3 regions of the Nitrospira defluvii genome follow, and region 2 is predicted to be linked to each of the others. Evidence: riboswitches for the same ligand, from Rfam matches in the RefSeq annotation. Region 2 holds a riboswitch; each other region holds the start of a gene.
The links. Region 2 has a riboswitch for cobalamin ahead of KJA79_RS15515 (ABC transporter substrate-binding protein). Riboswitches for the same ligand answer to the same signal wherever they lie in the genome.
Positions count from the first base shown of each region.

Region 1 (7,987 bases), 500 kb from region 2:
GAGAAACCCTTCCATACGCTGCCACCACCCCTTCGACTGCGGGCGGTAACGAGCCACGAAGTTGAAGATGGTCCAGGCTTGGGCGTTGATACTGCGATCCTGCGTCAGCGGTCTGGCTCCCAGATGCACCATCTGCAACGACATCGCTAATCCTGTCGGAAGACGCGCCGTCAATTCGCCGCGTCCGGTCATGGTCGGGGCCTGAGGGATCGGATTGCCCGTCTCGCGAAATTCCGCAGTGTTCAGTGTAGCGCTTCCGGAAAAAGACAGCCAGTCCAGCAACTGGATCCGGCTCCCAAGATCCATGCCGTAGCGGCGGGTGGCACCAAGGATCTGTGTGGTTCCCAGGTTGCCCTGATAGACCAGTTCAGAGGTCAGGTCCATGAGCCAGAACGACGCCGTGACCTCAAGCCGATCCCACGGGCGAGTGCGAATCCCCACTTCATATGCCGTCGCCTTCGGTAAGGCCTGCACATTCGACGCACTTACCACGGCTCGTGCGTCGTTACTGTGAAAGCCCGTACCAGCATTGAGAAAGATCTCCGTGCCTGCCCAGGGGCCAAGAATGAGGTTTCCCTTCGTCGTTGTGATCACAGCATTGACGCTCCCGCTCGGGTTCTGTGGACACCCGGCCTGGCAGAGATTCCGCACGTTGAATTGAAAATAGTCCGCTCGCGTTCCGCCCGTCAGCCTCGCCCAGGGTGCCGGCTGAAACTCCAATCTCAGATAGGGCGAATACGAGGCCTCATGAATCCGGCTATCCGACGTAGTTCCCAGCGGGACCCATTGCCGCTGGGTCCCCAGACGAACCTCGGCATCGTCCCTGCGGGTCTGCACGCCGACGGTGACGGAGCTTTCAACATTCAGCAGCTTCCCGCTTTGGCGATATCCCACCTCTCCGCCATAGACATAGCGCCGATCGACCTGTTCAATCCCATCGCCATTCACCGGATCGGTGAGAAAGAACGTGAAGTCGGACACAAGATTCAGGGCATAGTACTGAAGATATGTCGCAGCAAATACAGTCCCGCCTGACGGAGTATCGTAGCGGTAGCGCACATGGCCGGTAGACCGTTGGGTTCGACCTCCCTGGTAGGGATCGACCGAGCCGAACCGGCTCAACAACCCGGACTCCACGGTCCGCAGTGGAATTTCTCCAGGACTATTCCAGCGGCCTTGGTAGTAGGTGCCGATGATGCTGAGTTCCGAGTGGGCGGTCGGATTCATCGTCGCTTTGGCTAATCCGTTGAGCCGGAGGGCTCGGTTGGGATTCACAAACGGGCCATCGGTATAAAACCCTTCGAGCGCAACCAGCGAACGGACCTGATCCTTCGTGGGCGAGAACATCAGCAGATGCCGCTGCGTATTGAATTGTCCGCCTGAGGCCTGCACCACCCCTTCCTCCACCATATCCCGTGTCACAAAGTTCACCGCCCCCGCCGTGGCAAAATCTCCGAACTGGACTTGATAGGGCCCCTTATGGGCGTCGATGCGCTTCATCGTTTCAGGAATCAGGAAGTTCAGATCGAGATAGCCCTGACCGTGGGCATGACTGCGAAGATTGAGCGGCATGCCGTCCAGAAACCCGGCCAGATCGGTCCCGTGGTCGGCATCGAAGCCACGGAGCAAGTAGTTATCCGGTTTGCCTGGCCCACCACCCGGGTTGGTGGTAATGAGGCCCGGAACCAGGCGAAGCACGTTGGCAGGCCGATCAACGGCCTGAAGCTCGAGATCCCGCTCCGTAACGATATGTTGAGAGGCGGCTTCGAACGCCGATTCTTGCGTCCCGGTTACGACGACGTCGGGCAGGATCAGAGCTTCATCCGCATCATCGGCCCGACCGACTGAACTCCAGAACAACGCAGAAACAACGATCATACGCCCAAGGATTTGGGCAAACACAACTCATGCCCCTTTGCTCTCGAAAGGTTTGCATAAAGGATCCCAGCACCCAGGTCTCCTGACTTTCGGCTCGTCCTACTTTCTGCGCCTTCCCATCCCATAGGACAGTGGCTATGCAGATTTCGTCCCCGATCACAGTTGCGGACCAGTGGCGGCTTTTCACCGCGCTTCCCTTGGGGTACGTGGGCTATCAATTCATTAGATAGAAAAATGTTCCGCTAGAACGCCTCCTTTCAGTTACGCCACCTTGCACTTGACTTTCACTAAGGCTGCCATAAATGCCAACAGCACCGCCCCGAGCACCATGAGTGTGAGACCCATGTCGCTGATTGGCAAAGCAAAGGAGGTGGGCTGGAGCAGTTTGATGATCCCGATAACATAGGCTAACCCCACGACAGTCAGCGTCATCATGCGATTCCCCTGGAGAGCCATCCTGGTCGCAGCCAGATACATCCGTCGCACAACAAGTCCGTTGAGTGAATCTGTGACGACCATCCCCAGGCTGAATGCCACTCCGATGAACAGCGCGCCCAGCAGCCCATAGCCCATTGTGCCGGCCAAGGCCCAGGCCGACATCTGGCTGGCCGTCTCAAACCCCAGCCCGAACAACGCGCCAATCGGCACGGCGCTCATTGGATGAGTGATGTTGAGCAACTGCCTTGGCAGGAAATGGCCGATGACGCCGTGGCTTGGAGCCGTGGCGCCAACCGGCAATGTGGCCAACCTCGCCAGATTCAAAGTCCCGATGGCGAATAGAAGAAGGGCTGACAGGACACCGCTGACTTGCAGCACGGAATGGCTGAACGATTGCAGATACTCTGCCGCCAACGCGATCAATCCCGCGATCAACAAAACGGAAAGCGCATGCCCGAACGCAAACCAGGTCCCCACCCACCGGCTCATTCTCGGATGCCGATCCACCGAGGCCCTCGTCATGCCATCGATGGCCGTAAGATGGTCGGGATCGGCGCCATGGCTGAGCCCCAAGGCAAACGCGAGACCGAGCAAGGCCCACAGATTGCCGTCAGCAGGATTCATAGTCCCTCACGACACCCTCTTGGCATGGGCCACACAAGCCTGCACAAATCCCTCGGCCAGGAGCGGGTTCGAAGCCCAATGGGCGTGCACATAGGACACCAGCGTATTGCCCTGACGATACCCCTCTTGAAAGGCCTCGCCTCCGCGGCGGCGGCGCACATGGTAGGCACATTCGACTTCCGCCGTGAATCGAAAGTCCGAATAGCGAAATTGATGTCCGCGAAATCGCAGACCGGACGGACCGAGCATCGTCTCGTCCTTCGTGTCCACCTCGACATAACCGAGCGCCTGCAAACGGTCTTTCATTTCCGCTTCGCCTGGAATGAGCCCCACCATGGGATGCAGCGTGCCATCGAGCGTCCTGATGCCATTGGACAAATACATGAGGCCACCACATTCGCCATAGATAGGCCCTTGGGCCTCGGCAAACGCCGCTACCTCCTTGCGCATGGACTGGTTCCGGGACAGTGCTTCGGCATGGACTTCCGGGTAACCGCCGCCGAAATACAGGCCATCCACATCCGGCAAGTGCGCATCGTGAAGGGGGGAAAACCGTACGAGCTCCGCACCCAGACCCTCAAGACGACGGAGATTGTCGTCATAATAGAAATGGAACGCCTCGTCGAAGGCGAGACCGATTCGACAACTGACTCCCTCCCCGACGATCCGTGCCGTCGCAGAAATTTCAGGAAGAGCCGGCGCGGATTTCGCTAACGCGATGATCGCATCGACATCACACCACTCGCTCACCCGATCACCCCAGGACACGAAGACACCCTCCGGGACCGTCGCCCGGTCTGCGCTATGTAAGCCCAGATGCCGGTCCGAGAAAGCCAAGGCTGCTTCCTTCGGCAACCCGCCCAGGACGGGGGGCTTCCCCTCCGTCACCTTGCGAAGCAAATCCAGATGCCCTCGGCTGCCGAGCCTGTTACAGATGAGGCCGGCGATCTGAAGATCTGCGTCGAAAGTCGAAAACCCTCTGGCCAGTGCCGCAATGCTGCGGGCCATGCCACCTGCGTCGCAGACAAGCAGCACCGGCGCTTGAAGCCACTTGGCAATCTCGGCGGTCGAGCCTTCGTCGCTGGTCGGCGATGCGCCATCGAAGAGACCCATCACCCCTTCGAGAATCGCAATGTCAGCTCCCTGCGACGCGTGCATGAACGTCGAAAGAACCGCCTCGCGCCCCATCATCCATCCATCGAGATTGTGGCAAGGCGCACCAGCCGCGCGGACGTGATAGGTCGGGTCGAGATAATCCGGACCGCACTTGAAGACGGCCACCTTCAGTCCCCGCGCGCGCAAGGCCCGGACGAGCCCAACCATGACAGTCGTCTTGCCGACGTTGCTGGAAACCCCGGCGATAACAAGCCGTGGAATCGTCACGAGTCGATCTCCGTCGGCGTGGCTTTCGCTCCGTCGATCCGGCTCGTTTCCAGCGCACGGAGCAGATCCGGCCTGGGCCGCTCGTCCCACTGATCATGAAACACCAACTCATGCAGTTGCAGCCTTGGCAACCAGCCGTTGCTTTCGAAAATAGGCCGCTCGGGGAAACTCTCCACGAACCCGACGCAAAGATAGGCAACCGGAATGATCCGTTCAGGAATTCCGAGGATCGTGCGGAGGACTGCCGGCTCCATGATACTCACCCAGCCGACTCCGACCCCTTCCGCCCGCGCGGCCAGCCAGAGATTTTGAATCGCACAGCAGGTGCTATAGACAGCGGTTTCCGGAATTGTATTCCGCCCGATCACCGTCGGCCCGAACCGTTCCTGGTCGCAGGTGACACAGATGTTGAGCGGCGAATCAAGAATCCCCTCCAGCTTGAAGGTGAGATACTTCTCACGGCGTTCCTGGTCAAACATTTCCGCTGCGCGCAGCCGTTCGGCCTCGACATGGGTGCGCACCTTGGCACGGATCTCGAGATTCTCCACCACGAGAAAGTTCCAAGGCTGGGACAGCCCAACTGATCCGGCCTGATGAGCAGCCATGAGGATGCGAGCCAGCGTTTCATCCGGAATGGGATCAGGCAGAAAGGCTCGCATGTCGCGGCGGCGCGTGATCGTTTCGTACAGGCCCCGGCGCCAGGTTTCGGGAAAGGCATGATCCGTCATAGTTTCCCTACCATCGACACCACACAAGAAACCAGCGCTGCCACCGTATCCTCTTGCGCCAACGCGACAGACTGCGCTCCACATTGGCGCGCCGCTTGTTCGGTCTGCGGCCCGATCGCCGCCATCGGCACCCCCAGCAAGGCCTGACCGAAGTCGCCAAACAACACAGTGCGAGCCGCCGAGGAGCTGGGCAGCACCACAAGATCAATCGACGGCAAGGGCCCCATCGGCAACCGATGCACAGACCGATAGGCCGCCACCGCTTCAACCTCTACTCCAGCCTTCGTCAATGCCTCATGTAAGTTCGGCCGGCCTTCCTCCGCTGTCACGAGAAGCCATGGCCCCTTCTGTAAAACCGCCGACTGCTCGTTCACCGCCTCCTGACAAGCGCCACGTAACGTGACGGCAGGTGCAATGCCATGCCGTGACAGCGCCTGCGCCGCCGACTCTCCGACCGCGATGACCGGCAGGTCGAGGGCTGGGACATGCGACAAGACCGCCTCAACCCCGGCGGCACAGCCGAAGACAATGCCGCGGAATTCATGGCACCGAGCCAGAGCGGTCTTGATGGACGCGCCTCCGTGTAACGAGGCCGCTTCGACCTCGGGGATTTCCAGCACCTCCGCGCCGAGCGCACGGAGTTCCGCTGCCATCGCGGAGCGGCCCGGACGCGCGCGCGCCACGAGCAGCCGCCGACCCGCCAACGGGCGGCGCTCGAACCAGGCAATTCGTTCACGCACTCCCACGACGTCGCCGACGATGACGAGGGCCGGAATGGCAAGATCGACATCCCGTATTTTTCCTGGAAGGGTCGCCACGGTTCCGACAATCACATTTTGTTCGGGAGTGGTGGCGGAGGCGATATAGGCAGCGGGAGTCTCCGCCGAGCGGCCAGCCTGGATCAATCTCTGTAGGTTCGCCGACAGTTTTCTAGCCGCCATGAACAACACCAAAGTGCCCTTGCCGCTGGCAGCCTTGGCCCAATCAGTAAGGCTCCGGCCCCCCTCGACATCGTGGCCGCTCAGGAACGTCACGTCGGAAGCATGCAGGCGATGCGTCAGTGGAATGCCCGCATAGGCTGCGGCGCCAAGAGCAGATGAAATCCCTGGAACGATCGTGCAGGGAATGTCGGCTTCCGCCAATTCTTCCGCTTCCTCTCCGCCCCGCCCGAAGATCAGCGGATCTCCGGCCTTCAACCTCACGACCGTTCTGCCGGCCTTGACGCGAGCCAGCACCTCCGGATGCAATCGATAGCCGATCGTCCCCTCGCCATGACGGCGGCCCACCGGCAGCAGTTCAGCCTCCGGATTGACGAGAGAAAGAATAGCTTTCGAGACCAACTCATCGTAGGCCACGACATCGGCCGCACGCAGCAATTCCAGCGCACGGACCGTGAGCAAGCCTGGATCGCCCGGTCCCGCCCCGACCAGATACACCATGCCTCGTTGAGTGGCAGGCTCAGTCGGCACGCTTCTCTCCTGGCTTCGTGACCGCCGGCTCGCCCTTCCGGAACCGATGGGTAAACTCCGGATCGTACAACTTGGAATTGGCAAACTCCGTCGCCGTCAGCACACGCCCCACCAACACCATCGAGGTCGAGTTGAGCTTGGCCGCCTTGGCCTTGTCCGTAATGTCCGCCAAGGTCCCGGTTACGATCACCTGATCCGGCCAGGAGGCCTTATGCACGATAGCCACGGGACAATCAGCCCCATACGACGGGGTCAAATCGCACACGACATCCTTCAAGAGTGTGATGCTCAGAAAGAGCGCCAAGGTCGCTTGATGCTTCGCCAGATCTTCCAGTTTTTCCCCCGCCGGCATCGAGGTCCGTCCCTCAGCCCTGGTCAGGATCACCGTCTGGGACAATTCCGGGAGCGTGAGTTCACGGCCCAGCGCCGCAGCAGCAGCGGTAAAGGAAGAAACGCCGGGAATGATCTCGTAGGCAATACCCAGCTCCGTCAACCGGCGCATCTGCTCGGCGGTGGAGCCGAAGATCATCGGGTCGCCCGTATGGACCCGCGCCACATCCTGATTCGCGTCACGGGCCGCCACAATTACCTCGATGATCTGATCCAGCGTCAACCCGGACGAATCCATCACCTTGGCATCGGGCCTCGCACGGGCGATCACGTCCTTGGGGACCAGCGAACCGGTATAGAGCACGACCGGACAGGACGAAATCAGCTCCGCGCCACGCAGCGTCAGCAATTTCGGATCGCCCGGACCTGCGCCAATAATATAGACACGCATCAGCACTCCTTTACGTACACTTCAATACAGTCTCTCGCACAATCCGCCAAATCTCTGCCGGGATCTCTCCCAGCCACCGCGCGTCGATTACTCCAGCAGGCGCGGCGCGGTGTTCTTGCTGAGGATCGGTCACCAGCCGCCAGAGGCGATCGCTCACCGATCCATTCCGCTGAATGACGAACCGATCGACTAACAATCTCGCTAAGGCGTCTCCCTCGACTGTCATGGTCAGGTACGGTTGGGGCACCTGCACCGGGCGAATGGCTGACAACTTGATGAACGGACAGGTCAGAGCATCGATCACGCCGGGATTCTCGAACCCCACCGCGACAAAATCGCAGGGCTCCTTGGGATTGCCCACCAGAAAGAACTGTCCTTCCGTCTCAGCCAGAATGGCTCCGGCTAACCGTCCGACCTTCGCCATCAGTCCACCTCCGAGGCCGGAGGTACAACAAGTGAAAACCCAGGCCTCTGACCAGGAAGCACCGCCCCGTCAAAACTGTACTTATTGGTGTAGCCGCGCGGCGTCACCATGTAGCCCTCGAAGAGAAAAGTGTTGCTCGACCCAACGATCACGGTCGTCAACATCCCGATCTCATAATCCAGAAACGTATCCAGGTCGGTCAGAACCACATGCTGCATCTCGCGATAGGCACTCTTGATCAGAGCTACCGGCGTGCTCCCGT
Region 1 is NZ_CAJNBJ010000017.1:576,708-584,694, forward strand. Features, by position in the region: gene KJA79_RS17835 (TonB-dependent receptor) at 1-1,878, opposite strand, end outside; cobalamin riboswitch at 1,934-2,131, opposite strand; gene KJA79_RS17840 (HoxN/HupN/NixA family nickel/cobalt transporter) at 2,140-2,940, opposite strand; gene KJA79_RS17845 (cobyrinic acid a,c-diamide synthase CobB) at 2,947-4,323, opposite strand; gene bluB (5,6-dimethylbenzimidazole synthase) at 4,320-5,051, opposite strand; gene cobA (uroporphyrinogen-III C-methyltransferase) at 5,048-6,520, opposite strand; gene cobM (precorrin-4 C(11)-methyltransferase) at 6,510-7,301, opposite strand; partial or broken gene cobJ (precorrin-3B C(17)-methyltransferase) at 7,312-7,987, opposite strand, start outside.
Region 1: another riboswitch for cobalamin. It lies ahead of KJA79_RS17835 (TonB-dependent receptor); the one in region 2 lies ahead of KJA79_RS15515 (ABC transporter substrate-binding protein).

Region 2 (7,987 bases):
GGCGATGTCGATCGGGCGGCAGATTGGACGAGGGCGCGCACCCTCCTTGATTGGTCGCCCAAGACGAGTATTCAAGAGGGACTTGAGCAGACCTACGCGTGGTGTGAGCGACAGATCCTACAAGGCGTGGGACGAGGATAGGGAGACGACTGGGGTTGCAGGCAGCGCTGATCGTCGTGCTGTCTGTGTCCGTGCCGTCAGCGCAGTCAGTCGGAGTATTCAGGTTGTAACAGCGGAGTGAGGCAACACCGTGAAAAAGGCATTGATTACCGGCATCAGCGGACAGGATGGATCGTATCTCGCAGAGCTGTTGTTGTCGAAGGGATATGAAGTGCATGGCATCATCCGGCGCTCCAGTTCCTTCAATACCGCCCGGATCGACGCGATCTATCAGGATCCGCACGTCGCTGAACCGAGGTTACGTCTGGTCTACGGAGATCTGAACGATGCGAGTTCACTGAATAAAATTCTACGCACGATTCAACCGGATGAGATTTACAACTTGGGTGCGCAGAGCCATGTGCGCGTGAGCTTCGATGTCCCCGAATATACCGCGGAGGTCACAGCATTGGGGACGGTTCGCCTATTGGAAGCGATTCGTGAATCAGGCATTCACCCGAAGTTTTATCAGGCCTCGTCGAGTGAAATGTTCGGCATGGTGCAGGAAATTCCCCAACGGGAGAGCACACCCTTTTATCCACGTAGTCCGTATGGGGCAGCCAAGGTCTATGCCCATTGGATTACAGTCAACTATCGCGAGGCCTACAATCTTTTTGCCTGTAGCGGCATTTTGTTTAATCATGAGTCGCCTCGACGGGGAGAGACTTTTGTCACCCGGAAAATCACTCGCGCTGCCGCTCGTATCAAATTGGGCGTTCAGCACGAGTTATTCCTTGGAAATCTCGATGCCAAGCGGGACTGGGGATTCGCCGGCGATTACGTCACGGCGATGTGGATGATGCTGCAAGCCGAGCAACCGGACGACTACGTGATTGCCACGGGTGAAACGCATACGGTACGCGAATTTCTGGAGCAGACCTTCAGTTATCTCGATTTAGACTGGAAGCGGTATGTGAAAATCGATCCACGCTACTATCGACCCACCGAAGTGGACCTGCTGATCGGGGATGCGTCGAAGGCCAAGCGGGTGTTGGGCTGGGAACCCAAAGTGTCTTTCGGTGAATTGATCAGAATGATGGTCGAGGCCGATCTTCACGTCGAGCGGGCAATTCTCAATGGTACGAGGGGAGCCCGATAAGGATGTCTTATTGGCGCGACAAACGAGTCGTCGTGACTGGTGGATCAGGTTTCCTGGGCTCGGTGGTTGTGGCTCAGCTTCGGCGGCAGGGGTGTCGTACCATCATTCTCGTCCCGAGAAGTCGAGACTATGACCTTGTTGATATCGGGGCTGTCCGGCGAATGTATGCAGACACGACACCGGATTTGGTTCTGCACCTCGCGGCTAGGGTGGGTGGGATCGGAGCGAATCAAACCCATGCCGGCCGGTTCTTTTACGACAATCTCATGATGGGCACGCAGTTGATCGAGGTTGGCCGTCAGCGAGGTCTGGAGAAACTCGTGGCCGTCGGTACGATTTGCTCCTATCCGAAACATACGCCCGTGCCGTTTCGCGAAGAGGATCTGTGGGCCGGTTATCCGGAGGAAACCAACGCACCATATGGCCTAGCCAAGAAAATGATGCTGGTCCAGGCCCAGGCGTACCGGCAACAGTATGGCTTCAACGCCGTCGTCCTGTTTCCGGTGAACCTCTATGGTCCCGGGGACAATTTTGACATGGAGACGTCGCATGTCATTCCCGCCTTAATCAGAAAATGCGTGGAAGCGAAGGAGCGGGGGGATGATCGGGTCGTCCTATGGGGAGATGGGTCACCCTCACGCGAGTTTCTGCATGTGGATGACGCGGCGCGCGCGATTGTGCTTGCCGCCGAACACTACAACGGCAGTGAGCCGGTCAATGTCGGCACGGGGCATGAGATCACGATTCAGACGCTTGCTGAGCTGATCGCCGAGGCAGTGGGGTTTTCCGGCCGAATTGTATGGGATGCCTCAAAGCCAAATGGACAGCCGCGACGGTGCCTTGAGGTGAGTAGAGCCAAACGCCTGTTCGGCTTCGAGGCGTCGGTGGCGTTTGTCGACGGGATCCGGCAAACCGTCTCTTGGTTTCAAGCCAATAGGCGGAGTATCCGTGAAGTTGTCTTCTGACTCTGCATGCCTCCTCTCATGTCCACGTAGCGAGAACCTGCTGTCCCGGCTTCGCTAGTTCACACAATTCGGATGTAATTTTCCATCCGAGAGGTAGACGCAGGAGAGGAACGACGAAGGATTATTCGTGACGGCATTTTTCAGCGCCGTTGCCTGCTGCGTTCCAGGGCGAATTAAGCAGTCGTAGGGGAAGACCCCGGGGACCATCCATGAGGGATGCGCCGACCACAACGCAAAACCATGAATTTGCGGATAGCCGGAAACGATACGTGGAAGGGCCGCCGCGATTTTCTGGGCCGCCCAACTCGAATTCTGCTGAGTGCCGTCGGGAAATCCTAACTCCATAAAGAACACTGGTTTGGATGGCGCGACCGTCTTCACCTCTTGCAGGACAGCGTCCAGTGCGGCAAAGTGATTCTCAACGGGGACCACGTAGTCCTGGGTGAGCCCGGGCCAGTCCTTTGCGTAATAATCGATCATATAAAAATCGAGACTCACCCAGTCGACGTATTGGTCTCCGGGGTAAAAGTTGGCGAAGGAGTGGCAGCTCTGAAGCAGTTGCTTTGCGTACGCCTTGTCGACCGTGGCCGGCAGATCCGCGACGTCATAGTCGATCTGGTTTAGTTGGTTCACAGACCATCCCATAGAGTCAAATGTGAGAAACCTGAGACCTTCGCGGCGAACAAAAAAATCGTAGTAGTAGCGTTGTGCCGCCTTGAGACGTTCAACCCCGTCGCAGATTTGCGGCGTACCGATATCGGTATAGAGTGAACTATACGGCAGGGAGGATGGGTTGAACTCCGCAAAACCGCGCTTGTTTTCGATTGCCCATTGCAGCGACTTGTCTCCTGCCGGACCGAAGCCCCCGAAATAATCTGCTCCGATTCCATTGGGTTCGCGCCCAGAGATAAAAAATGTCGGTTTGCCGTACTGACGAAGCTCGCCGGCAAATCTTCGAAGCTCTGCATCGTAGACGCCGCTGAGAAGCTTGTCGACAGTGAACCCATCCGGCGCCTCGGATTCACCCGGTGCCGGATGGATGTTGTATGCCTGAACGACAATTACCTTTCCTTCCTGCCAGGCAAGATTCGCGGCTGCGACATCGAAATGCGGCTGCCCGGCCGCATCGTACCCGTTCGCCCAGGTGCCGCGGTGCCTCGACCAGAGCGCAGTTTTCCGGCCGCTGGCCGATTCAAACGAAGCGATGTCGTTCTGCACCCATTCATACTGCCCGATATAAAGACCCGCTGCTGGCGGAGGGGCGATCTTGAGCACCGAGTAGTCACGGGAGGTCGCAGTCTGGCTCGCTGGAGGGGTGGGGGGCGGTTGTGTTTGCACTTGGCGTTTTCTGCGGTAAAGCCAGTTCTGGGCTTCTGCGGGTGAGACAGAGTCGAAAGAGATCCAGATGCCAGATAGAAAACTTAGTGCGAGAATAGCGGCAATGTGTGTTTTCACGATAATACCTCCGAGTATCTATGGTTGATACTCAGCAAGCGTCGTACCATGCGCGGAGGTCGTCTTGAGCTCCAAGATGTCCATAAAAGGTGATGTTTTTATCTTGACGTGTCTCCGGGTTGGCACATTCTTGTACAAACTGCGGGCAGGACCATGCAGGCGGTAGTTCCGTATCATCGGCTCCTGGGCAGAAAGGCGAGACGGGATGTTGCCCACTACTTCTAGGGTTCTATCCCCGGAATACATTCCGTCGGCATCAGCTCGCCTCCGTGGAAGTGGGAGACCTGTTTCCACTTTTGCAGCACGGCCTTGTCATCGAAGGTGAGCAGGTATTCCTCACACCAGGTGCCGGGCGGGGTATAGCGGTTGCCGGACTGTTGCTCACGAAATTCATAGACCCAGACGCCCTCGCCTTCCTCGCCCTTTCGAACCGCTTTGGGCGCGCCGAGAGCCTGCTTCACCTCTGTTTGCGTGGCGCGACCTTTCGCGGAGTCGAGGTACGCCCCTTCCTTTGTTTGAAGATGACTGCAGGCGACGACGTTGATGGCGATGGCCATGAGACCGAGTATGTGACGGAGATGAGTCATGATGCCTCCCGGTTCGAGGGGAATCTTCCCAGTGCTGTCGTGAGTGCGATCGGATTGTACACTGATCCGACACAGTCGTCTTCTGTGAGTTGATTTCCGGGAAGCGGCGTGGCGGTATCGAGTACGTGTGGCGGATAGGGTTCTATGTGTGGGAGAGTCGAGCAGACAGACCACGAGCGTAAGATCTAGCCCTGGAGAGAACGAGCGAGGACAGGCAGCAGGTGATCAGACGGCTTTTTTGACCAGGCCGGAACGCAGGCAGCGGGTGCACACGCGAATGCGTAAGGCTGAGCCGTTGACGAGTGCTTTCACGCGTTGCAAGTTGGGATTGAAGACGCGCTTCGTCCTATTGTTCGCGTGGCTGACGTTGTTACCGGTTTGGTGTTTCTTCCCACAAAGATCACAAGCAAATGCCACGGACCTACTCCTTTGTTGCGGCGTCTTTCAACGACTAGTGCTGAACGGAGCGAAATGCTACCATAGCCCCACGGGCTAAGACAAGCTGCCGGGGTGAATTCTCCACTGTGGATGCCCTCCTTCCTGTGCAAGGCCCTTCACCGTCACGGAGGTTCCATCCATGGATGTGGTCACGCTCGTGGGGTTGCTCGCCGGTACCCTCACCACGATTGCCTTTATCCCCCAACTCCAGCAGACTTGGCGTACCCGCTCCGCGCAGGACGTGTCCTTGGGCATGTTGCTCACTTTTGTGACCGGGGTCTTTCTCTGGTTGGTGTACGGCTTGCTTCTCGGCGCCCTTCCCATCATCCTCGCGAACCTCGTCACGCTTGTCTTAACTCTCGCCATTCTCATCCTCAAACTTCGGTACCGCTCGTAGCGCTTTTTCCTGCGCGTCAGACGACGGCGGCATCCGTGGGAATATCTCCTCGATGGCTTCCGCTCGCGCCTCCTCTTGACAAGATCGGCCATCTTCTCCTAGAGTTTGCCGCGTTTCAAGACACCTCGGGTCAAGGGAAGAGGGTGTAAAGCCCTCGCGGTCCCGCCGCTGTAAATGGGGACGAAACCCGCAGGCGCCACTGTCTGGGAAAGCCGTCGGTTATCGGCAGCCAGCATTCAGCCAACAGCTGATGCCTGATCGCTGAGAGCTGATCGCTTCGAAGATGGGAAGGCGCGGGGAGTAGGATGAACCATAAGCCAGAAGACCTGCCCGAGGAAGACCCTTTATTCCCTCGTGGGCTGGGGAATAGGCGAGGATGATGGTGCGGGTAATCCTCAGGGTTCCACGTTGGCCCTGGGGATTTTTTATTTGCTCGCCGTTCGCCCGATCCCCGTTCGCCGAAGTCTCACCGGAATTCTTGGAGTCGTCTGCTATGTGTTGCTCGCCTGTGTATCGCTCGCGTTTGCGCAATCTCCGGAGGATGATGCGGTGATGAAACGCCGTCAACAAGGCATCCTTACGGGCATGCCGTTCATGGCCAATATTACGCCGCGCACGTTTGTCGACGACGCGGGGAGAAAACTCTATGTGGCCAAGGCGCCCGCGCGAGTCGTCTCGCTGGCGCCCAGCATTACGGAGATGCTATTTGCGTTGGGGCTGGATGAGCAGATTGTCGGGGTGACCGAGTTTTGTAACTTTCCAGAGGCAGCCAAGACGAAATCCAAGGTCGGCTACGCCAATCCCAACCTTGAATCGCTGATCGCGCTTCGACCCGAGTTGATCGTCGCGCCTCGCGAGTTTCATCGGGCGAATGTCCTGGCCAAGCTGGAAGAACTGAAAATTCCCGTGCTGCTCTTGGATGCGACGTCGCTGGAAAGTATTTTTTCGCATCTGCATACGTTGGGGCGCATTTTTGATCGCTCCACGGCCGCCCATGCGATGACGCTGGCGATGCGCAACCGGATGGCGGAACTCACCGCCAGAACCGAACATCTAGCACGCGTTCGGGTCTTGTACGTCATCAACAGCCAACCGCTGATCACGGTAGGTCCGGGAAGTTACATTCACCAGATGATCGGGCTTGCCGGTGGACTGAATATCGCCTCGGAGGCGAAGGCGCCCTATCCGCGTCTTACCATGGAAACGGTGTTGAAGGAAGATCCCGAAGTCCTGTTGTTCCCCAGAGGGTCGATCGAAACCGTGCCGCGAAGTGAGCAGGAGGCTTGGAGGCGCTGGACGACGGTGACCGCAGTTCGGGAAAACCGTCTTCGCGACGTGTCGGCCGATGCTCTCAACCGCCCGGGCCCGCGCGTCATGGAAGGGCTGGAGGCGTTGGCCCGGGCGATCCACCCCGAAGCCTTCGCGTCGGAACCGGTACCCGTACAGCCATGATGCCAGCAGCCGGCCACCCCATGCCTCCCGCGCACGCCTTGACTGCATCGACCTTGTCCACCGGTCCCTTGCCATCTGGTCCGCCGACGGTCGCAGGCGACCCGCCGGTTCAGGACTTGATCCTCACACCGGCGCGCTGGTGGCGCGTGATGACCGTACTGTCGCTCGTTGCAGGCTTGTTGGCTCTCGTGTGTCTGCAGTTGGGGACTCAGTACATCGGGGTGGGGCGCATCCTCGGACTCTTCGCGTTGCTGCTGTTCGGTCGACCGGGTGACGAGCAGATGGTCGACACGGCCGGCGTCATTCTGTTTCAGGTCCGGCTGCCGCGGGTCGCACTCGGATTTCTGGTGGGGAGCTGTCTTGCCTCAGTCGGCGTGGCGTTGCAGGCCTTGCTTCGGAATCCGCTCGCCGATCCCTATGTGCTGGGTGTCTCCAGCGGGGCGGCCTTGGGCGTGGCCGTCGCTGTCTTGTTCGGCATCGGAACGACGGTGCTGGCGCTGTCGATCCTGCCGGTGTGCGGATTTATTGGCGGCCTGGTGGCCCTCGCGATGATCTATCGGATGGCGGCGACCCATGAGCGTCTGCCGATTCACTCGGTGCTCCTGACCGGGGTCATCCTCAATGCGATTTTCTCCGCGCTCATCATGTTCATCACTTCCATCATGGAGCCGAATCGGTCGTTCGGCATGATGGCGTGGTTGATGGGGTCGCTCACCGCCCCGGCCTATCCGGTGCTGGTGGCCTTGTCCGGCTATCTGCTGATCGGGCTGATGCTGCTCTTCAAGCAGGTCCGTGTGCTCAATATTCTGGCCTTGGGTGAAGAGCCGGCGCGCTCGCTGGGTATCGACACGGAACGTGTCAAACGGTTCATCTTTTTGGTGTCGGCCCTGATGACCGGGGCCGTGGTGTCGTTCAGCGGCATGATCGGTTTTATCGGCATGATCGTGCCCCACGCCGTCCGTCTCGTGCTCGGAGCCGACCACCGATTGTTGTTGCCGGCCTCGGCCTTGGTCGGCGGCATGTTCTTGATGGCGGCGGACACGGTGGCGCGTACGCTGTTTGTGCCGTCGGAAGTGCCGGTCGGGGTGATCACGGCGTTAGCCGGTGGCCCGTTTTTCGTCTATCTGCTGGTATGGCGAAAGGATCGATTGGCATGACGTGGATCGACCACACCGCTCAGACTCTGGCTGGAGACCTAGAGTCAGGTCCGGTGGTGCACCATGCCTATGCGGTTCGCGGGGTGCATTTCCGTTACGGAGCCTCGCGTCCACAGGGAGAGCCCTGGGTGCTTCGAGATGTGACGCTGGAAGTCGCACAAGGCGAGATCCTGGGCATCGTCGGGCCGAATGGGTCCGGCAAAACCTCGTTGCTGAAACTATTGGCGAAATTGGCTGTGCCACAGGAAGGGGAGATCGCCCTGTTCGGACGACCGTTG
Region 2 is NZ_CAJNBJ010000017.1:81,053-89,039, forward strand. Features, by position in the region: gene KJA79_RS15480 (NAD-dependent epimerase/dehydratase family protein) at 1-141, shown strand, start outside; gene gmd (GDP-mannose 4,6-dehydratase) at 251-1,258, shown strand; gene KJA79_RS15490 (GDP-L-fucose synthase family protein) at 1,261-2,223, shown strand; gene KJA79_RS15495 (glycoside hydrolase family 26 protein) at 2,278-3,678, opposite strand; gene KJA79_RS15500 (hypothetical protein) at 3,900-4,265, opposite strand; gene rpmB (50S ribosomal protein L28) at 4,491-4,682, opposite strand; gene KJA79_RS15510 (SemiSWEET transporter) at 4,843-5,100, shown strand; cobalamin riboswitch at 5,211-5,448, shown strand; gene KJA79_RS15515 (ABC transporter substrate-binding protein) at 5,455-6,552, shown strand; gene KJA79_RS15520 (FecCD family ABC transporter permease) at 6,549-7,709, shown strand; gene KJA79_RS15525 (ABC transporter ATP-binding protein) at 7,706-7,987, shown strand, end outside.

Region 3 (7,987 bases), 510 kb from region 2:
TCCGCTCCTGCCCGGGAATCTCGCCCAAGGTCGGTTTGAGGATCTTCCACGCCATCGATTCTCCGTAATCGGAACTGCGAGGCAGCGCGAGAACCTGCGCCTGTTTCAAGACATTGAGCGCGCGCAACGTGATCAGATCCGGCGCGCCTGGTCCAACCCCAACTCCATATAATGTTCCATAATTCATGCGACCGCTCCTGTCTGACCAGGCTTCTCGACCGCAAAGATTTGGATCGGGTTCAAGGATTCGTACCGAAGATAATGGGCCAAGGGTTCAGCCCGCGACACTTGGAGCAACGTCACATCCGGCACCAACCCACGCTTCCGCAGGCTTTGATAGGTCTCCGCGACATTCTCCAGCGTGATGGCGTTCACGACCAGGCGGCCGCCCGGTTGCAGCCGGTCCATGACGACCTCAATGATCTCTTCCATGCTCCCCTTGCTGCCTCCGATGAAGACCGCATCCGGCGCCTCCAAGCCTGTCAGCGCCTCCGGCGCCCGGCCTGCGATAACGCGCACATTGTCCACCGCATGGGCCAACAGATTGTCGCGGCAGATCTCGACGCCTTCCGGATCGACCTCGATCGCATAGACCAGGCCTTTCGGCGCGAGCAAGGCCGCCTCGATCGATACGGACCCGGAACCGGCCCCGATATCCCAGACCACGCTGTCCGGCCTGATCCCCATCGCAGCCAACGATAACAACCGCACTTCCCGCTTCGTAATGAGGCCCTTCTTCGGCATCCGCTTCGCGAATTGATCCTCATGGAGAAAGGGAATCGTGGCGGGAACGCGCCAGGAGGGATCGGAACGAACGAGCAACAGCACATTGAGAGGCCCGATATCTTGGCAGGCAGCGAGAGCCGCCACATCGAATCGCCGGACCCGTTCATCTGGGCCGCCAAGACTCTCACAGACCCAGGCCTCCCAGGCGGTCTCACCCTGTTCGATCATCCGCTGGGCCAAGACAGACGGAGAGTTCTTGTCATCGGTGAAGATCGCCACCTTGGCCTGGCTCTTGAGTCTGGTGAGAAATCCTTCGGATGAGCGGCCATGCAGAGACACAAAGGCTGCGTCGTCCCACTTCAATCCAGCTCGCGCAAAGGCCCATTGCATCGAACTGGGCTGAGGCAGCACCTCGACATGCTCGGCCCCCATCCGCTTGATCACCAGACTGCCGATGCCAAAAAACAATGGATCGCCGGACGCCACCACACAGACATTCTGTTCTTCTGCCAGTTCCGCCACCCGGTCGAGCACCGACGCCACGCCGCCTTCGAGTACGATCTTCTCGCCCTGAAACTGCGGGAAGAATTCAAGATGGCGCTCGCCACCCACGAGCACTCCCGCCTTCATGACCGCATTCACGGCGCGGCTCGTCAGGCTTGCACAGCCGTCGTCCCCGATCCCGATCAAGGTAATGGCGCGTCGTGGACTCATGCAGACACCTTTGCTGAAAGGAGCAACAGGGCATGGATGATCGCGACAGCGATGGGGCTCCCTCCCTTACGGCCACGGGCGACGATGTAAGGAGTCGACAGTTCCAGCGTGACGTCCTTCGATTCAGCCGCCGAGACAAATCCAACTGGCACTCCGATGATGAGAGCCGGCTTCGCCCCCTCCTCACGAATCAGGCGGACCACCTCCAATAAGGCCGTCGGGGCATTGCCGATCGCCACCACCGCTCCATCGAGCAGGTTGAGACGATGGGCCTTTTTCATGGCCTCGATCGCGCGCGTCGAGTTGTTGGCCTTGGCCGTCGCGATCACATCCTCGTCCGAAATAAACGAATGGACTTTGCAGCCGTAGGAAGACAGCCGCTCCTCATTTAAGCCGGCGGAAATCATCTTCACATCGACCAGGAGGGGACAGCCTCCTTGAAGGGCCGCCACCCCGGCGCGCACCGCATCGGGATGGAATCGCATCAAGGTCTTAAACTCGAAATCCGCCGTGGCATGGATCACCCGGCGGACGACTTCCCATTCATCCAGCCTGAACTCGTGCGGACCGGCTTCCTGGTCGATGATCGTGAAACTGCCATCTTCTATGCTCCGCCCGAGCGCGGTCATCTGTCTCATATCATTCATGTCTGTACCTCCGGATAACGACCGAGCAGCGAGCCTCCGAAATCCACCAAACAGGTTTCCACCGCTAGCGTGCCTCCCGCGTGGGCCTGACACTGCTCGACGACCTTCTTGCAAATCAGCGATGTGATACCGACCAGACCAGCCTCACGGCACAATTCCAACACATGGCGGGCTGTATTGGCCTGGCGGATGGCCGCCACCAATTCGTTCGAGGCGGATAAGTCAACCGCCAGCGACGCCAAAAATTCCATATCCACGTCCGATCCGGCGACATGCGTCTGCATCTTGCCGTTGGCCATCTTCGAGAGTTTCCCCATCATCCCGACGATGATGGCCCGCGCCATCCCTCGCTTCGCACATTGCTTGATGCCGACGCCGATAAAGTCGCCCACCTGAATAAAGGCCTGCTCCGGCAACTGCGGATACAGCGCCATCGCATACTGCTCCGACTTACCGCCGGTCGTGAGCACGAGTTCACGCAAACCGCCCGCCGCGGCGACATCGATCTCCTGCATCACGCTCGCCTTGAACGCTGCCGTGGAATAGGGCCTCACGATGCCGGTCGTGCCGAGGATGGAGATGCCACCCAGGAGGCCGAGCCGCGCGTTGGTGGTCTGTTTGGCCATTTCTTCGCCGCTCGGTACGCTGATCGTCACGACCGCGCCCCCGTAAGGAGCACCCGCGAGCTCTTCTTCCACCATCTCCGTAATATTGCGCCGCGGAACCGGATTAATCGCAGGCCCGCCGACCTCTAAACCCAACCCGGTTTTGGTGACCGTGGCCACGCCCTGCCCTCCCCTGATCTCGATGCCCGGTTCGGTACGCAGTTCAACTTCCGCCGTCAGCTCGGCCCCATGCGTACAGTCGGGATCGTCGCCCGCATCCTTGATGATGCTGCAAATCACTCGGCGATCCATTCGCTCGCACCGGGCGAGCGCGAAGGTCACGCGCGTTCGATTCGGCAAGGTCGTTTCAATTTCAGACAGCAGGGCCCCCTTCACGAGACACCGAGCCGCAGCCTTGGCTGCCGCTGCAGCGCATGCGCCGGTAGTGAACCCGGTGCGCAGCCCCTTCCGATCTTTTGGCGGTCCCCTCTTCTCCATCAGTCATATCCCGGCACATTCCACCCAACAGCCGAACTGTTCATGAACTTTCGCCGCGCGTTCAGGGCAATATTGCTCCGTCTTCGCCCGGTTCGTGCCCCGAAACGTCACGCGGCAGAGCAACGACCCATCCGGCCCTGCCAACTCAAGCACCGCATTGGCCTCATCGTGCCGCCGGTAGCGAAGCGTGCTCCGCTCCTCGATCTTGAGATGCACATGGGTCTGTCCCTCTTCGCCCAACGTAACCCACTCGGCCCCCTGCCGCAGGGTCACGAGCCCATGAACCTCGGCAATCGCGCCGGATGAGCGGACGATGACGCTCGTCTCCCCACATGCCAGCGCGGCTTCTAGCGCGGCAAGAATCTGCACCCGTCCGGTCATACGGATTTCTTCGGCATATTGAAGAACGACTCCACCTGCTCCTTGCCCACGGCCACTCCGGCGGCCATCGCATCATCAGACAACACCTGGTTCACGGCTCCATCACCCGCGATGAAGACCTGAGCAATATCGCCGCGCACCAACACCTCACGGAGAATGGCTCTGGCCTGAGGAATCCGGTCGTGATGGCCGACCGCGGGGATCGCTGCAATCCTCACCTCACCACAGGCAGCAGGAACCTGCTGCTGCACGAACTCATCCGGAAGAAAATACTCTGCCGAAGCTCGCAGCCAGATAAGCAATGCCTGTGGCAGCAATGGAGCGAACCGGGTCGCTCGCAGAAACCCCAGCGCGGCGGTAATTCCTGTATCCGTCGCCAGGATCAGCGTCCTGCCAGAGGCCCCCTCCCGCGGAACGAACTTGCCCCAGGGTCCGCTGAACGAAATATCCGTTCCCGCTGTCAGCCCATGCACAAAAGCGGAACCCGGTCCATCAGGAATGCGCTTCACGGCGAGCTGAAAGTTCCGTTGCTCCGCATCGCCTGTCAGAAACGAATAGGCCCGCTTCACAGCCTTGCCGCTCGGCAAGACGATGCGGCTGTCAAGGATGAGATACTGTCCGCCGACGAACCCCACCGGTTCGGCCGCGCACAGATCGAGCAGCAGCGTATCGGGGCCCAGCCTGTCGGTTCCCACCACTCGAGCCGTCTTCGCCACCGCCATTGGATCTACTCCGCCGGGTAAATCTCATGGACAAAATCATGCATCTCATCAAGGTCCCGATAGAGATGCATGAGCCCCTCGATCTGATGCGTCAAATCGAGCTCCACCTTCTTGGTCAGCACAATCAGCGTGCGCAGGTACGGAAGCTTCGGATCATCCGGCCTGGTCGCGGCGACGCGCTGTTCCAGCGCGGAGACTGCGCTCTCGTAATACTGCTTGAGGGACGCCAGATCCTTGGCTCCACACATGGAACGGATCGGTCCCGGCTGATCGGCCCCGGTGCCCAGTTCGGCCAGTTCATGCTGCCGCTCGGCTTCGTTCTTCACTCCCAGCACTTCCATCAACCCCAACCGCAATCCTGCAATTTCGTGACAGGCCATCAGACATCCTCCGTTACTGCATGATGTTGTCAACCAGGCGGCTGACCAACCGGTCGCCCAGCAAATGTTCGTCGACTAATTCCTTGGCATCCGTCTCTTTCACAGCCCGATACCAGATGCCGTCAGGATAGACCGCGACCGTCGGCCCCTCCCCGCAGCGGCCCATGCAGGAGGTCTTCGTCACGCGGATATCCTGATCCCGCCCAGCGTCCTTCAACAGCCGCCGCAATGTGGCAATGAGCGGAATGCTCCCGCCGTCGGCACAATCGACATTCCCGCAGACCAACACATGTTTCGCCAGCGGACGATGGGCATGCACATGAGGCATGGCTTGCGCGTGGGTAAACCCGTGCCGCAAACTCCAGAGCAGCGCTTTGAGCCCGCCCACCTGCCCGGTCACCGCGGACACCGGCACTCGATACTGACACGTATCGCAGGGCAGCGGACGTTCTCCCGCTGTCGCTTCGGCCAGGCGCTCGTCCATCAAGCGGAGCAATCGGTCGTCAATTCCCAAATGGGGCGCCAGTTCGGTCTTGATCCAGGGATACCGGGCTTGAAACGAATCCACCTGTTCGCGAATTTTCGTGATCAGTCTTCCGCCGAAAAGAAAATACGGCGCCACGACGATCCGCTCTGGGCGCGCACGCGCAACCAGTTCCACCGTCTCCTCAAATAGCGGTCTCGTCACGCCAATAAAGCAGGGCACCACCCACCCAAGATCGCGCCCTTCGGCAAGGAGACGAACAACTTTACAAAAGTCCCCGTTCGCGTCTGGGTCGCTTGAACCACGGCCCACCACCACCACGGCGGTCTTCGCGGATTCACGGGCGCCTTCCAACGCCGCCCGCGCCCGCTCGAACGCCAGCTCCACGAGATTGGGATGGATGCCCAAGGCATGGGCCACGATAAACTGGACGGAAGGATGCTCTTGCCGAGCCTGCGAGAGCGCGAGAGGGATATCGTTCTTCACATGCCCCGCGGCAAACAGAAACAACGGCAGGACGACAACGGAGTCGGCCCGTTGCGCCAACTCGCGAAGCGCGGCCGCCAACGACGGGCGGGCCAGCTCCACATAGCCGTGCGCGACGTGAAGATCAGGACGCCCTGCACGATAGGCCGTCACCAACGCCTCAAACTCGACGTTCGCGTTGGGATCGCGGCTGCCGTGTCCGACGATGAGCAATCCCGTGCTCATGAGGGTTGCTCCGAATGTTGGGATGTGAATGGCGTGTCAACGTTGGGAGCAGTCACACGCTGCTCCCACAAAAACGAGGGCATAAAAAAACCTCCGTCCCGCATGGGGAACAAGAGGTCGCATGCCAAAAAGGCAGGAGCGATCCTCCGTTACCGCGCGGAGAAACCGTACTATGTCAGCTCGGATAGGTCTCCTGGCTCATGGGTTCAGAAGGTCGAACCTTCACCGCTACCCCCAGCCTTCCCCAACACGTTTGTTGAGTGGCTAAAACGGGAGAGCTTCCCACTTACAGTGGCGGGACCGCGCCGGTTTTTCACCGGACTTCCCTGTTACGCCCTAGCGGGCATCCGAGAGATTGCTCAATTATCAGCCCAGATACCTAACGCGGGCTAGTCCACCCTGTCAAGGCTGAAATATCATGAGTGCACGCGATCTGAAGCAATTTTACGCGAACTGAGCGACCACAAAGCCCAATAACTTACCAAGACATGCACTGAGACCGGTGGTCCATTTAGTTGTCCACGCTCACTACGGCGAGAAATCACAAGAAGATTCAGGCCCTTGCATAGAACAACCACGTCCTGAAAAGGCTGGTGTCGACAGTTCGATTCAGTCCCTCGGCACCACTAAACTACCACCCCAGACATTAGTTTAGACGATTCGATGAAACGGCAAAATGGCCGGTTCCTCTTTCCGTCCCTCTTTACTTCCCTGGGCCTTGAAGAGACCGTTTTCAGAATGCTAAATTAACCTTGTCTTAAGCCCTTCCTTGGGTACTATATAAGCTATGTTCCACGTGCTTACTTTTCTTCATCAGTATATCTGTGCACTCTCTGCCAAAATCGCTTGCCACGGAAAGACTGCCAAGCTAGACAACCATAAACCAGGCACAAGTGGTTGACCTCTAGTGCTGAACGAGAGAAGTTGTTAAGTTGTGAATTAAGCACCTCCCTGGGGAATAGCATAGATGCTCAAGCAGATCCTGGATTCAGCTAAATTAGACTTACAAACCTCAGCCGAACTTCTTGGAGTTAGTCCCAAGATATTCCAGGAGTGGGTTGCAGGTAATCGCTCTATCCCTGACTCGATGGTGTCACGCCTATCGACAGTCTTGGGCGTATCACCTCTGACTCTGCGTAGTACTCGAAGCGAACAGAGACAGCAAGGTGATGTAGCTCCAGCTATCTGGTTTAAGTTCCGCGGAAATGGCCTTACTGACGTTGATCGCGAATACGTTCTTCTAATACGTCACCTCGGGTATTACTTCGATCAGCTTGAGCAAGCCACTGATAGCAGGGCAACTGGGTGGCAATTGATATTTGAGAATATCCGTCGCGAAACAGACCTTCAGGCTCCGCCCCGAGAACAAGGCCGACAGGCAGCGAGGATTTTCAGGCAACTCTCAGGCCTAGACAAGGGCAAAACAGGTATAGGGGAAGCTTTCAGGGGAAATCTTAGAAATAGAGGGGTTCTTATCATTGAGAGCCCGATGCCAGAGTCGAGCGTTGAAGGGTGCTGCTTTTACCTAGGAGCTACTTCTTTAGAGCGCCCATGCCTTTTCTCTAATTCATATAAGCGCACATGGTTTAGGGGCAACCACATACTACTGCACGAGCTTGCCCATGCTATTTTTGATGCATATACCGATGGTGCGTCTATTGATCTGTTCCCTCTTCAAAATCAAGAGGCCCAATCCAGCTTATCTGAAGAAAGGGCTCAGGCATTTGCGCAAGAAAGCTTGGCACCACGTGACGTGCTAATACACATGAGCTCGACGTTAGGCTTGAACTTGCATGCGCTTACGCCCAAGCAGCTGGCCACATTGATTGCAAAAACTCATACTGAGCAGAAAACGGTGATCTCGGCAGCACTTAGCAATGACTTGATTTCTCCTGAAGAGGCAGAGCAATACGCCAGATTTGACATAGCGTCTGACCTCTCGGAGTTATCAGTGAGAGCTTTGACAACAGAGCAGTTCCTAAAAAGACACGACAGCAAGAAGGACGAATGGAGAGATAGGCGGAATACAACGATTTACTCAAGAACTCTCAGGCTCCCTGCCAACTATATTAAGCGTGTAGTAGAGGCAACAGTTGCTGGCCAGATCAGTCCAAGTAAA
Region 3 is NZ_CAJNBJ010000017.1:586,997-594,983, forward strand. Features, by position in the region: gene cobI (precorrin-2 C(20)-methyltransferase) at 1-187, opposite strand, end outside; gene cbiE (precorrin-6y C5,15-methyltransferase (decarboxylating) subunit CbiE) at 184-1,440, opposite strand; gene KJA79_RS17890 (precorrin-8X methylmutase) at 1,437-2,087, opposite strand; gene KJA79_RS17895 (cobalt-precorrin-5B (C(1))-methyltransferase) at 2,084-3,190, opposite strand; gene KJA79_RS17900 (hypothetical protein) at 3,194-3,571, opposite strand; gene KJA79_RS17905 (FAD-dependent oxidoreductase) at 3,568-4,293, opposite strand; gene KJA79_RS17910 (DUF3209 family protein) at 4,299-4,673, opposite strand; gene KJA79_RS17915 (CbiX/SirB N-terminal domain-containing protein) at 4,687-5,868, opposite strand; cobalamin riboswitch at 6,035-6,234, opposite strand; gene KJA79_RS17920 (XRE family transcriptional regulator) at 6,836-7,987, shown strand, end outside.
Region 3: another riboswitch for cobalamin. It lies ahead of KJA79_RS17915 (CbiX/SirB N-terminal domain-containing protein); the one in region 2 lies ahead of KJA79_RS15515 (ABC transporter substrate-binding protein).